3 regions of the Pseudomonas sp. P39-UII1 genome follow, and region 3 is predicted to be linked to each of the others. Evidence: riboswitches for the same ligand, from Rfam matches in the RefSeq annotation. Region 3 holds a riboswitch; each other region holds the start of a gene.
What was found. Region 3 has a riboswitch for cobalamin ahead of ABEH27_RS07555 (TonB-dependent receptor). Riboswitches for the same ligand answer to the same signal wherever they lie in the genome.
Positions count from the first base shown of each region.

Region 1: linked by a shared signal. The riboswitch ahead of cobO (cob(I)yrinic acid a,c-diamide adenosyltransferase) and the one ahead of ABEH27_RS07555 (TonB-dependent receptor) in region 3 are both predicted to bind cobalamin.
Region 2: linked by a shared signal. The riboswitch ahead of ABEH27_RS14725 (CbtB-domain containing protein) and the one ahead of ABEH27_RS07555 (TonB-dependent receptor) in region 3 are both predicted to bind cobalamin.

Region 1 is NZ_JBDFPP010000027.1:48,202-52,621, reverse strand. It holds gene ABEH27_RS23030 (LysR family transcriptional regulator) at 1-658, opposite strand, end outside; gene ABEH27_RS23025 (tartrate dehydrogenase) at 783-1,841, shown strand; cobalamin riboswitch at 1,925-2,146, shown strand; gene cobO (cob(I)yrinic acid a,c-diamide adenosyltransferase) at 2,267-2,878, shown strand; gene ABEH27_RS23015 (cobyrinate a,c-diamide synthase) at 2,875-4,170, shown strand; gene bluB (5,6-dimethylbenzimidazole synthase) at 4,167-4,420, shown strand, end outside.
Region 2 is NZ_JBDFPP010000010.1:64,727-69,146, forward strand. It holds gene cobN (cobaltochelatase subunit CobN) at 1-739, opposite strand, end outside; gene cobW (cobalamin biosynthesis protein CobW) at 743-1,813, opposite strand; cobalamin riboswitch at 1,913-2,124, opposite strand; cobalamin riboswitch at 2,304-2,528, shown strand; gene ABEH27_RS14725 (CbtB-domain containing protein) at 2,636-2,821, shown strand; gene ABEH27_RS14730 (CbtA family protein) at 2,831-3,541, shown strand; gene ABEH27_RS14735 (cobalamin biosynthesis protein) at 3,541-3,951, shown strand; gene cobM (precorrin-4 C(11)-methyltransferase) at 3,983-4,420, shown strand, end outside.
Region 3 is NZ_JBDFPP010000004.1:108,593-113,012, forward strand. It holds gene ABEH27_RS07550 (heparan-alpha-glucosaminide N-acetyltransferase domain-containing protein) at 1-253, opposite strand, end outside; gene ABEH27_RS07555 (TonB-dependent receptor) at 441-2,567, opposite strand; cobalamin riboswitch at 2,677-2,883, opposite strand; gene ABEH27_RS07560 (outer membrane beta-barrel protein) at 3,045-3,791, shown strand; gene ABEH27_RS07565 (ABC transporter ATP-binding protein) at 3,870-4,420, opposite strand, start outside.

The DNA of each region.
Region 1 (4,420 bases), on a different contig from region 3:
TCAGTGCACCCTGCACCTTGATGTTCTGCGTGCGCCCGCCGTTGGTGAAGCTCCACACGCCATAGGGCGATTCATTCTGGCGCAGGAAAATGCAGTTGTGCTGGGCCAGGTCCGTCAGTTTCAGCGGTGTGCCGTGCTTTTCCAGGTACAGCGGTGAAGCGCACAGCAGGCGGCGGTTGGACGCGATCTTGCGGGCATGGAAAGAGGCGTCCGGCAGGCTGCCGAAGCGAATCCCCAGGTCGAAGCCGTGGCTGGCCAAGTCCAGCGGGTGGTCGCTGATTTCCAGCTGCACCTCGATGTCCGGGTAGCGCGCGTAGAAGTCGGCCAGGGCCGGGCCGATGTAGCGGCGGCCAAAACCCAGCGAGGCGTTCACCCGGATCAAGCCCTTGGGCTCGGCGCGGTGGCGGCCGATCAATTGTTCCACTTCATCGACCTGGACGAGGATGCGCGCGGCGTGAGCGAAGTACAGCTCGCCCTCGGCGGTCAGGCTCATGGAGCGGGTGGTGCGGTTGACCAGGCGCACGCCCAGGCGTGCCTCCAGTGCTGCCAGGCGCTTGCTCACCGCCGGCGGCGTGACGCCTAGCTCGCGTGCGGTGGCTGCCAGGCTGCCTTGCTTGGCCAGGAGGTGAAAGAAGCCCAGGTCCTGTGTTGGATTCATCATTAACCCATGGTTACTTAAGAGGTAATTCAGGGTTAACTGCTGCCCTGGGTTCACTACATATACTCGGCTCATACCCGCCAGCACAAGCCCGGCGGGCCACAACAAGCATGGGAGTCGAGGCATGAGCAACTACAAGATCGCGGCAATTCCGGGTGATGGCATTGGTGTCGAGGTGATCGCCGCGGGTGTCGAGGTACTGCAGGCACTGGCTGCCAAGCGCGGTAGTTTCGGCATCGATTTCGAGCATTTCGATTGGGGCTCGGAGCGTTACCTGCGCGAAGGCCAATACATTCCCGAGGGCGGCCTGGAAAGGCTGAAAACCTTCGATGCCATCTTCTTCGGCGCCGTGGGCAGCCAGGAAGTACCGGACCATGTGTCGCTGTGGGGCCTGCGCCTGCCGATCTGCCAGGGCTTCGATCAGTTCGCCAATGTACGCCCGGCCCGCGTGTTGCCAGGGGTGACCAGCCCGCTGGCCAAGGGCAAGGCAATTGACTGGGTGATCGTGCGGGAGAACTCCGAAGGGGAATACTCCGGCAGTGGCGGCCGTGTCCACCAGGGCTTGCCGATCGAAGTGGCCACCGAGGTCTCGACCTTCACCCGCGTTGGCGTCGAGCGCATCCACCGCTTCGCTTTCGAGCTGGCCCGCACTCGCCCGGCAAAACACCTGACCCTGGTAACCAAGTCCAACGCGCAGCGCCATGGCATGGTGCTGTGGGACGAGGTGTTCGAGGAGGTGGCCAAGGATTACCCCGATGTGCGCACCACCCGCGAGCTGGTGGACGCCGTGACCACGACCATGGTGCTCAAGCCCGAGCAGCTGGATGTGGTGGTGGCCACCAACCTGCATGCCGACATCCTGTCCGACCTGGCTGCTGCGCTGTCCGGCAGCCTGGGCATCGCGCCCACCGCCAACCTCAACCCCGGCCGTGACTTCCCGTCGATGTTCGAGCCCATCCATGGCTCGGCGTTCGATATCACCGGCAAGGGCGTGGCCAACCCCATCGCTACCTTCTGGACCGCGGTGATGATGCTTGAGCATCTGGGCGAACACGCTGCCGCGCGCGAGCTGATGGCCGCGATCGAAGCGGTCACCGAAAGTGGCCTGCACACGCCTGACCTGGGCGGCAAGGCCACCACCCGTGAAGTGACCGATGCAGTGTTGGCGCTGATTCGTCGCTAAAGCTCAAAGCCCATCGTCGGCAACCGGCGATGGGCTTTGTGAAATCACCCCCGTTCGATTGACGCTCCCCATTCAACCCTCTAACCTTCGCGCGTGTTTCAGGTGCCCTGCCAGCCTTGTCTGGGTGGGGTGAAACTGGGAAGCCGGTGGGCGCCATAAAGGGCGCGAGTCCGGCGCTGCCCCCGCAACGGTAGGTGAGTCAAAGGCCGCGCAGGGCCACTGGATGCCAGCATCCGGGAAGGCGCGCAGGCCGGGCCGACGCCCGCTCACAAGCCCGGAGACCGGCCTGTCACTGCCAACGGCATCACGGAGGGTGATGCGCGGTGCACCGTGGCGTCTGGCCACGGCTCCTGCGCGCTCTCCGCCTGCCTGTCTATCGACCTGTCGCCGCTTCTTCGCGTGGCGTCAGCCTGCGGAGTACCCCCATGAGCGAACTCACCGACCGCGACGAACGCCACCTGGCGCGCATGCAGCGCAAGAAGGCAGTCATCGACGAGCGCATCGCCAATTCCCCAAACGAATGCGGCCTGTTGCTGGTACTTACCGGCAACGGCAAGGGCAAGAGCAGCTCGGCCTTCGGCATGCTCGCGCGCGCTTTGGGCCATGGCATGCAGTGCGGCGTGGTGCAGTTCATCAAGGGCCGCAACAGCACCGGCGAGGAGCTGTTCTTCCGGCGCTTCCCCGAGCAGGTGCGCTACCACGTGATGGGCGAGGGCTTTACCTGGGAAACCCAGGATCGTCAGCGCGACATCGCCGCCGCCGAAGCGGCTTGGACGGTTTCGCGCCAATTGCTGCAAGACCCGTCCGTGCAGTTTGTGGTGCTCGATGAACTGAACATCGCGCTCAAGCATGGCTACCTCGACCTCGACCAGGTGCTCTGCGACATCCAGGCGCGTCCCCCCATGCAGCATGTGATCGTCACGGGCCGCGCGGCCAAGCCGGAAATGATCGAGCTGGCCGACACGGTCACCGAGATGGGCATGCTCAAGCATGCGTTCCAGGCGGGCATCCGCGCGCAGAAGGGCGTCGAACTGTGAGCCACACGCGACACTGCCCGGCCGTACTGATCGCGGCCCCGGCTTCTGGCCAGGGCAAGACCACCGTGACTGCGGCCCTGGCCCGCCTGCACCGCAACCTCGGGCGTAAAGTCCGGGTGTTCAAGTGCGGGCCTGATTTTCTCGACCCGATGATCCTCGAGCGCGCCAGCGGTGCGCCGGTGTACCAGCTCGACCTGTGGATGATCGGCGCCGAAGAGAGCCGCCGCCTGCTGTGGGAAGCGGCGGGCGAGGCTGACCTGATCCTGATCGAGGGGGTCATGGGGCTGTTCGACGGTACCCCGTCCAGCGCCGACCTGGCCCGCCACTTCGGCGTACCGGTGCTGGCGGTGATCGATGGCACTGCCATGGCCCAGACCTTTGGCGCCCTGGCCTTGGGCCTGGCGCGCTACCAGGCCGACCTGCCGTTCGCCGGTGTGCTGGCCAACCGGGTGGGCAGCCTGCGCCATGCGCAACTGCTTGAAGGCAGCCTTACCGAGGGGCTGCGCTGGTACGGCGGGCTGTCGCGCGAGCGCGGCATCGAGCTGCCCAGCCGCCACCTGGGGTTGGTGCAGGCCAGTGAGCTGAATGACCTGGATGCGCGCCTGGACGCTGCCGCCCAAGCCCTGGGCAGCAGCTGCGATGCAGCATTGCCGCCGCCGGTGGCCTTCGCCGAACCCTCGCCGCAGCCCTGCGCCGCGTCGCTGGCTGGCGTGCGCATCGGCGTGGCGAAGGACGAAGCGTTTGCCTTCACCTATGGCGCCAACCTCGACCTGCTGCGCGATCTGGGCGCCCAGCTGACATTCTTCTCGCCTGTGCACGATCAGGCGCTGCCCGATGTGGACAGTTTGTACCTGCCGGGCGGCTATCCCGAGCTGCATCACCATGCCCTGGCTGCCAACGCGCCGATGACCGAAGCCATCCGTGCCCATCACGCCGCGGGCAAGCCCCTGCTGGCCGAATGCGGCGGCATGCTCTACCTGCTCGATGCCTTGACCGACGTTGCCGGTGAACGTGCTGCGCTGCTCGGCCTGCTGCCGGGCGAGGCGACCATGCAGAAACGCCTGGCAGCGCTTGCCCTGCAGGCCGTCGAGCTGCCCGAGGGTACCCTGCGCGGGCATACCTACCACCACTCGCTGACCAGCACCGCGCTGGAACCGATTGCCCGGGGCCTGAGCCCCAATGGTGGGCGCGGTAACGAAGCGGTCTACCGCCTGGGCCGGCTCACTGCGTCTTACGTGCACTTTTATTTCCCGTCCAACCCCGAGGCGGCGGCGGCGCTGTTGCGGCCATGAGCGAACACGCCTTCAGTGATGCCGAGCGCGCCGCGGTCTACCGGGCCATCGGCGAGCGTCGCGACATGCGCCACTTTGCCGGCGGCACGGTGGCCCCCGAGGTGCTCGGCCGCCTGCTCGGCGCCGCGCATCAGGCCCCCAGCGTTGGCCTGATGCAGCCGTGGCGCTTCGTTCGCATCACGCAGGGCGAACTGCGCGGGCGCATCAAGGCGCTGGTAGAGCAGGAGCGGTTGCGCACGGCCGAGGCCTT
Region 2 (4,420 bases), on a different contig from region 3:
GGCACGCGCTTTCCTTGAGGCTGGCGACGGCAATCGGCAACGGGTTGAGGCCTGCGGCCTGCAGGCGTTCGCAGAACACGTCGATGAACGCAGTGTTTGCCGCCTGCAGGTGCGAACGGTAGAACAGCAGCGGCGCCACCGGGTAGTCCGGGTGCCACTCGCCGTACCAGTCTTCCAGGGCCGCCGCGGGTTTGGCCGGGTGATAGACCGATGTGCGCGGCAGCGGCTGCGGCGCGTCCCAGCTGTAATCGCGGCCCAGCCACTGGTTGGCCAGGCACTTGAACAGGTTGACGGCATTGGCCTTGCCGCCCTGGCGCAGGTAGTGCCAGAGGCGCTCGGCCGGTTCACCGGTAACGGTGCCAAGGCCGGTCAGCTCAGGGTCCGGGCGGTCGTCACCCGGCACCAGAATCAGCTGCACGCCGCGCGCGGTCAGCTCGACCAACTGCTCGACGCCATAGCGCCAATAGCCGACCCCACCGTGCAACGACACCAGGATTACCTTGGCATGGCGCAGTACCTCGTCGATATACAGATCGACCGAAGCATGGTTCTGCACCTGCATGGGGTTGGCCAGGCGCAGGCTGGGAAAGTCGTCTGGCAGTTGCTCGGCGGTTTCGGCGAGCAGTGCCAGGTGCGAGTCGCCGCTGCAGAGGATCACCAGCTCGGCGGGTGTCTGGCCGAGGTCGGCGATGCTGTCGTCCGGCACGAAGCCGCCGGGCTGGGTCCGCAGCAGGTGCATGGGTCAGGCGCCCAGGGCTTGGCGCAGGCGCGCTTCCAGTTGCGCGGCATCGAGGTCCTGGCCAATCAGTACCAGGCGGGTCATGCGCGGCTCGCCAGCGCGCCAGGCACGGTCGAAGTGCTTGTCGAAACGGGTGCCCACGCCCTGGACCAGCAGGCGCATCGGCTTGCCGGGGATGGCTGCGAAACCTTTGGCCCGCAGAATGCCGAACTCCACTACCAGCTGGGTCAAGGCGTCGAGCAGCAGGGCTTCGTCGGCTTCCGGCAGGTCGATGGAGATGGAATCGAAGGCGTCATGGTCGTGGTCATCATGATCGTCGTCGCCGTCATGGTGGGCGTCATGGTGGGTGCGACGGCCATCGATGTGCGCTTCCGACTCAGCGCCAATACCCAACAGCACGTCCAGCGGCAGGCGGCCGCTGCTGGCTTCGATCACCTTGACCGCAGGCGGCAGTTCTTCGGCGACTTCGGCGCGCACCTTGGCCAGGCCTTCGGCGTCGATCAGGTCGGCTTTGTTGAGGACCACCAGGTCGGCACTGGCCAACTGATCGGCGAACAGTTCGTGCAGCGGCGATTCGTGGTCCAGGTTGGGGTCGAGCTTGCGCTGGGCGTCGACCTGGTCGGGGTAGGCGGCGAAGGTGCCAGCGGCCACGGCCGGGCTGTCGACCACGGTGATTACCGCGTCGACGGTGCAGGCGTTACGGATTTCTGGCCACTGGAAGGCCTGTACCAACGGTTTTGGCAGGGCCAGGCCGCTGGTTTCGATGAGGATGTGGTCGAGGTCGCCGCGGCGGGCCACGAGTTCGCGCATCACCGGGAAGAACTCTTCCTGCACGGTGCAGCACAGGCAGCCGTTGGCCAGTTCGTAGACACGGCCGCTGGCCTCTTCCTCGGTGCAGCCGATGCTGCACTGCTTGAGGATTTCGCCGTCGATGCCGAGCTCACCGAACTCGTTGACGATGACCGCGATGCGACGGCCCTGAGCATTGTCGAGCATGTGCCGGAGCAAGGTGGTCTTGCCCGAGCCGAGGAAGCCGGTGACGATGGTGACGGGGAGCTTGGCCAGTGTTTTCATGTCGCGTTGCCCTTGGCAGGATGGCGCGGGCATGCGGGACGAAAGCCTCGGGCCAGGCCGGCCGGGCTCGTTCGCCACCGGATCACCCCGCCCGGTTGAAAGTCGAAATCGTTGCGAGGCAGGTCTCCTGGCTTGCACCGTTCAGGCCTTGATCAGACAAGAGCCTGGCGGGATGACGCCTTCCCGCGCCTGGGCGCAGTGGCTGTGTCGATCCGTTGCCGGTACTTACAGTTGCGGGGGCAGCCGCGGCTTGTACCGCGTTCCCGTCTTAGCTTCGGTTTGGCCGAAGAACCTCGAAGCGGCAAGGCTACGCGGGGGGTGGCGGGTGGTCAACTCATGGCTTGAGATTTGTGGCGCCCTGGCGACCGAGCGCCGCGCGGGCGGCGCTCGATTTGCGCACCACCACGGCATTCAAGGAGCCCCCTTCGCGTCCCACTCCGCCTCCCCCCAACCCCATCAACCAATTGACGCCACCCCTGCCCCGTGCTCTCCTTACACCCTGCGTTCAGGTGCCCCCACGGGGGTGAAACGGGAAACCGGTGCGTCGCAGGCCCTCGACCAGGGCCCGACAACTCCGGTGCTGCCCCCGCAACGGTAAGCGAGCGAAGCGTCTAGACCACTGTGCCAAGCAGTACGGCATGGGAAGGTGACGCGTTCACAGGAGCCCTGCTCCTCCTCGCAAGCCCGGAGACCGGCCTGGCGTTCATGAACACCCCGCGGTGGGCGGGCGCTGTCGCATTCCCCTGGGCCATCCACGCCCGGGGCTGTCGCGCTCGCCTGTGCCCCGTTGCCCCTATAAAAAGCAAAGCAGAGGAACGCGTCATGCCCACCACCAGCGCCAAACACACCATCGCCACCCCCGTCACCCTCAGCCAGCGCGTCATCATCGCCGCCGGCGCCAGCCTGCTTGGCCTGTGCCTGATTTACTTCGCCGGCTTCTCGCACATCGAAGCCGTGCACAACGCCGCCCACGACACCCGCCACAGCGCCGCCTTCCCCTGCCACTGAGACCGCCCCATGATCAAGCGCATTGCCCGCACCGCCGGGTTCAGCGGCCTGCTTGCAGCGTTGCTGCTGACCCTGCTGCAAAGCTTCTGGGTCGCCCCGCTGATCCTCCAGGCGGAAACCTACGAATCGGCAGCCCCTGCCGCCGAGCACCATAGCCATGACGGCGAAGCGGCCGTTGCCCACGAACATGCAGCAGGCCATGAACACAGTGCCGAGGCCTGGTCGCCAGAGGACGGCTGGCAGCGCATCCTGTCCACCACCGGTGGCAACCTGGTCGTCGCCGTCGGTTTTGCCCTGATCCTCGCTGCGCTTTACAGCCTGCGTGAACCCAACCGCGTCAGCACCGGTGCGCTCTGGGGCCTGGCCGGGTTTGCGGTGTTCTGCCTGGCGCCCACCCTGGGCCTGCCGCCGGAGCTGCCCGGCACCGCCGCCGCCGACCTCGGCCAGCGCCAAAGCTGGTGGATCGGCACCGCTGCCGCCACCGGGCTGGGGCTGGCGCTGCTGGTGTTCGCCCGCCATTGGCTATTCAAGGTGATCGGCGTGGTCTTGCTGGCAGTCCCCCACGTGATCGGTGCTCCGCAACCCGACGTCCACCAAAGCCTGGCTCCTGAGGCCCTGGAAACCCAGTTCAAGATCGCATCCTGGGTAACCAATGCCGCCTTCTGGCTGGCCTTGGGCCTGCTCAGCGCCTGGCTGTACCGCCGCTCCAGCCACGCCTGATGGCAAACCAGCACCCACCGCCGGCCCTGTACGCCGGCTTTGGTTGCCGCCGGGGCTGCCCGGTGGACGTGCTCGACACGCTGCTGCGTCAGGCCCTGGAAAGCCACGGCCTGGCGCTGGCAGCGCTGCGCGGCATTGCCAGCATCGATTTGAAGGCCGACGAGCCAGGCCTGCAACAACTCGCCAAACGTTACGGCTTACCCTTGATGCTGTTCACCGCCAGCCAGCTGCACCCCTTCGAGCCCCTGCTCAGCCATCGCTCTGCGCTGGCCCACGCCCACAGCGGCTGCTGGGGTGTCGCGGAAAGCGCGGCCCTGGCCCTCGCGCACCTCGACCACGGCAATGCCAGGCTCCAGGTGACGCGGCAATCGCTTGGCCCCGCTACCCTCGCCCTCGCCTGCGGCGGATAATCGCTACATCCATTACCTGCAAGGAATCTTCATGACGGTCTACTTCATCGGCGCCGGCCCCGGCGACCCCGAGCTGATCACGGTCAAGGGGCAACGCCTGATCCGTCAGTGCCCGGTGATCATCTACGCCGGCTCTCTAGTGCCGACGGCAGTGCTCGAGGGCCATCAGGCCGAGACAGTCATCAACAGTGCCGAACTGCACCTGGACCAGATCATCGAGGCCATGCACACGGCCCATATAAAAGGCCAGGATGTGGCCCGGGTACACAGTGGCGACCCCAGCCTGTATGGCGCCATCGGCGAACAGATCCGCCATCTGCGCGAGTTGAATATCGGTTACCAGATCATCCCCGGCGTTACGGCCACCTCCGCCAGCGCCGCATTGCTGGGCTGTGAACTAACCCTGCCAGAGGTCGCGCAAACGGTGATTCTCACCCGTTACGGCGACAGCTCACCGATGCCTGCTGGC
Region 3 (4,420 bases):
TTTCGCCGTACAGCCAGGCCGACAGGCCGGTGAGCAGTACGAACACCGGCGCGCACAGGTGGGCCAGGGTGCGGCTGGCGAACAGCGACGGGTCGGTAACGTCGATGGCCATCGGGTCGCTGACCTGACGGTGCAGGAAGAACGTCTCGCGAACGTGGTCGAGCAGCATGAACAGAATCACCAGGCCGCGCAGGGCGTCGATGCTCTGCAGGCGCTGGGTGAGCAGGGTGGGGGTGGCGGCGGCACTTGTCATGGAAGAGGGTCGCAGGCAGGAATGGATGTCAAATGAAACGTTATCTTATAACTATTCCATGACTGCCTGGTAGTGGTTTTTGTGCTGTTCATGCGGGCCTCATCGCCGGCAAGCCGGCTCCCACACGGCGCTGCTGTACCTGTAGGAGCCGGCTTGCCGGCGATGAGGCCGGTACAGCCAACTCAGATCAGAAGCTGTAATCCACGGTAGCAAAGTACGACCGCGGCACGCCCATGATCCACTGCGTGCCACTGAACGCCGAGGCCACGTACTCCCGGTCGAACAGGTTGTTCACCTGCAACCCGAGCCGCACGTCCGGCAACACCTGCCAGCCGATGTTGGCATCGACCACGGTGTACCCCGGTGCGCGCTGGGTGTTGGCAGTGTCGGCGTAGCGCTCATCCACATAGCGCGCGCCAATGCCGGCTTCCACCTGCTGGCCGAACCCCTTGGTCAGCCACAGGTTGGCGGTACGCCGTGGCACATTGGCCGGGCGGTTGCCGCTGCGGTCCTGGGGCCCACCGCCGGCCGTCTCGTCGAAGTCGTCATACCTGGCGCGCAACAGCGAGGCATTGGCAGAAACCTGCCATTGCTGCGGCAAGGCCAGCTCCAGCGTCGCCTCCAGGCCATCGGAGGTCTGTTGCCCGGCCTGCTGCTTTTCGTGGGTGAGCGGGTCATCCACCAGCAGCTTTTTCTTGACGATGTGGAAGGCCGCCAGGGTCCACTCCCCGCGACCTTCCCAGAAGCGTTGCTTGAGGCCCAGCTCGGTCTGCTTCGACTCGGTCAGGTCGTAGTTCATCTGCGTCGGGCTCAGGCTGATCAGGTTGTTCACCCCGTCCTCGCTGGTGGAATACTGGCCGTACAGCGACAGGTTGTCAGTGGCTGCAAACACCAGCCCGGCGCGCCAGTTGCCGCCTTGCAGGCTGCGGTCGCTGCGCGTGTTGTTGGTGAGGTTGTCGCGGTCGATGTGGTTCTGGTCGCGGCGCACGCCGGTCACCAGCGACAGGCGCTCGGTCAGTTGCAGGCGGTTCTCGGCAAACAGGGCGAAGGTGTGGGTGGTGGAAAGGGTTTGCGGGCGGGTGGGCGAATCGCTGTGGAACCCGCCCGGGGCCGGTTGCCATGGGTCGATGTAGTCGCCGCCGACGTCGTTGTACGGCGCGTTGCTGTCCACGTTGAAACGCACCTTGTTGTACTCGGCACCGACCAGGGTCCTGCTCGCCAGGCCAAACAACGAATGGTCGAAGGTGAAGGTCTGGCGGTCACCGATCTGCTCCTGGTTGTGCTTGATCTGCAGGTAGCTCTGGCGCAGCAGCTGCCCACGGTCGGCATCCCAGCTGTAGTCCTCGGCGTTGCGCCAGTGGCGGCGGCTTTTGATGTAGTAGAGCTGGTTGCTGGCGCTGAGCTGGTCGTTGATGGCCCAGTCGGTAGTGAGGCGGGTCCACTCGTCGTGGTAGCGCTGCACGTCATTCTGGATGTTGTAGTTCTTCTTGCGCAGGCTGCTGCGGTAGTGCCCGTCGATCAGCGGGGTGCCGTAGTAGTTCGCCGGCTGCGCGTCGCCACGTTCATGGGCCAGGGTGAAACTCAAATCGTCGCTGGCGTCGAAGCGCAGCGCCGCGCTGAGTGCCAGGCTGCGCGACTCGGTGCGGTCGACCCAGCCGTTGCCCGCCTGCTGGTTGAGGGTGAGGCGGTAGCTCAGGCGCTCGCTGAGGCTGCCGCCGCTGTCCAGGCCGAGTTGTTGGCGGTCCCAGGAGCCATAGCCCAGGCGCAGGTGGTTGTGAATGTCGCCGGTCACGGGCTTTTTCGGGATGACGTTGATCACTGCACCGGTGGCGCCTTCTCCATACAGCACCGAAGCCGGGCCGCGAATCACATCGATGCGCTCGACCATCCACGGGTCGACCGGGAACGTCTGGGTGCCAGCACCGGTATACAGGCGCGCGCCGTCGAACAAGGTCATCACCGAACCTTGCCCGGTAAAGCCGCGGGCCGACAGGCCGGTGCCGCCATCACCCGGGCTGCCGACGAAGGTGATGCCCGGCGAGCGGGTCACGGCGTCCTGCACGGTGAAGTTGTTGCGTTGCTGGATCTGTTCGGCGGTGATGCTGCTGGTACTGGCCGGGGTTTCCAGGGCGCTGAGGTTCAGGCGTGAACCAGCCTGGGTCGGCGTGGCGAGGTCGACGTGTTGGTCATCGCGGGTGTCGGTGACGGCCGTGGACGGCAGCGCCAGGACGGCTGAGCCTTGGTCATCGGCCAGGGCTGGCAGGGCGACGGCCAGGCAGGCCGCCAGAGGGTGAAGCTTGAAGAAACGGGACATGTCTTTCCACTGCTGCAGGAATGAATGGATCCCGGTGGAAAACACGCAAAGGCGCAACCGCACACGCAGGCGCGCACGCGGATACCGGCCTGCGCCCGCCCACCGCGGGTTGCCAAGTGAAGCCTCAGGCCGGTCTCCGGGCTTGCGAGGGTCATGACGCCTTCACCTTCCCATGCAGGTGCACAGTGGTGTGTCGAAGGTATCGCTCGCTTACCGTTGCGGGGGCAGCGCCGGACTTGTCGTGGAACACGACGCACCGGCTTCCCGTTTCACCCTGCGCACGGCGGCGCAGGACACCTGAAACTGGCGCGCATATGACCACTCGCGGGCACGCGCGTCAATCATGTGGAGGGTTGGCAATAGTGTGACGAAACACAGAGTTGGGCGAATTTGATGATTTTTTTCCGAACTTTCGCGGCGGGGCTATTCTCGTAATGAGGGTTCGCCATTCGTTTCGCTGTCATGGAGACTTCACGCATGCGTACTCGTTATCTGTTACGTCATACCTGCATTCTTGCCCTGATGGGCTCACCTCTGGCGGCCACTGCCGCACCCAGCACCGATCCATTGTTCACCCTTGGCCTGTTAGGCGCTTACGACGAATTCAACTTTCATGGGGGGCAGCAAAGCCAGTCGGAACACGTGGGTGAGGGTGGCGTTTTCGCCAACTTCGGTAACAAGATGACGGCCGAATCCGGGTTCATCTACCAGGTCGGTGCAGAAGGCAAATACACCAAGCAGAAGGACAACAAGCTCAAGGAAGCCCAGGCTAACCTCGACCTGGGTTGGCGGGCGGCACTGGATGCGCGCAACTTTGTCGATGTGATCGTGGGCGCGGGCTACGCCTGGACGCGGTTCGAAATCGAGGGCCGCAGGCTGGACAGCGACTTGACCTACAAAGGGCCCTACGCCAAGGCGGCGCTCGGTTACAACCATCAGTTCGATGCGGCAACGCTGCGGGTGGAGGCTGGCGTGCGGCGCAGCATCGATGGCAAGGTGAAGCTCGATGTGGAACGACTCGGCAGCGACAGGGCGGACACGAGGGACCGCACCAACCCGTATGCCGAGATCAGCCTGCTGATGAACCAGCAGGGCGACTTCCCGATTTATGCCGGGGTGTATTACACCCGCACCAACTACGAGCTGGACGAAGACACCTTGCTGGCAGACAACACCGAACTCAAGCGTGACGAGTACGGGGTCAAACTGGGCCTGTCGTTCTGAACCTGAAGGGTTGAAACGTAGCGGCCCCTTCGTGGCGCAAGCCTTGAAGAGGCCGGTACATTCGGGGTTGCTTGCCGATCAATGCGCCCCTGCCGATTTGCTCAGGTCGCTTTGCGCCCACTCGGTGTAAATGCACGCATCCGCTACCGCCCAACGCACCTTCACGGTATCGCCCGGCTGCATCGGCATGCCAGCGGCCGACAATGCTTTCACGGTCATTTCCGTACCGCCTGGGGTCATCACGTGGCAGGTCTGGCTTTCGCCAAGGAACAGCACTTCGCCGACTTTCGCGATGACCTCGTTCCAGCCCGTGGGCAACGGTTCGCGCGCCGCTTGTTCAGTGGTCAGGGCCAGGGCTTTTTCCGGGCGCACCATGATCAGTGCGTCCTGCCCGGCGGCCAGGCCAGGTGTCAGGCGGATCGCCAGCGGCTGGCCCTCGAAACTGCCGGCGCCATGGCCGCTGGCCTTGATCTGCAGGAAGTTCGAGTTGCCCAGGAACGAGGCGACGAAGGCATTCGGCGGGTTCTGGTACAGGTCGTAACCGGTGCCCAGGCCGACGATCTTGCCGTGGCTGAAGATGGCGATGCGCTGGGACAGGCGCATGGCTTCTTCCTGGTCATGGGTCACAT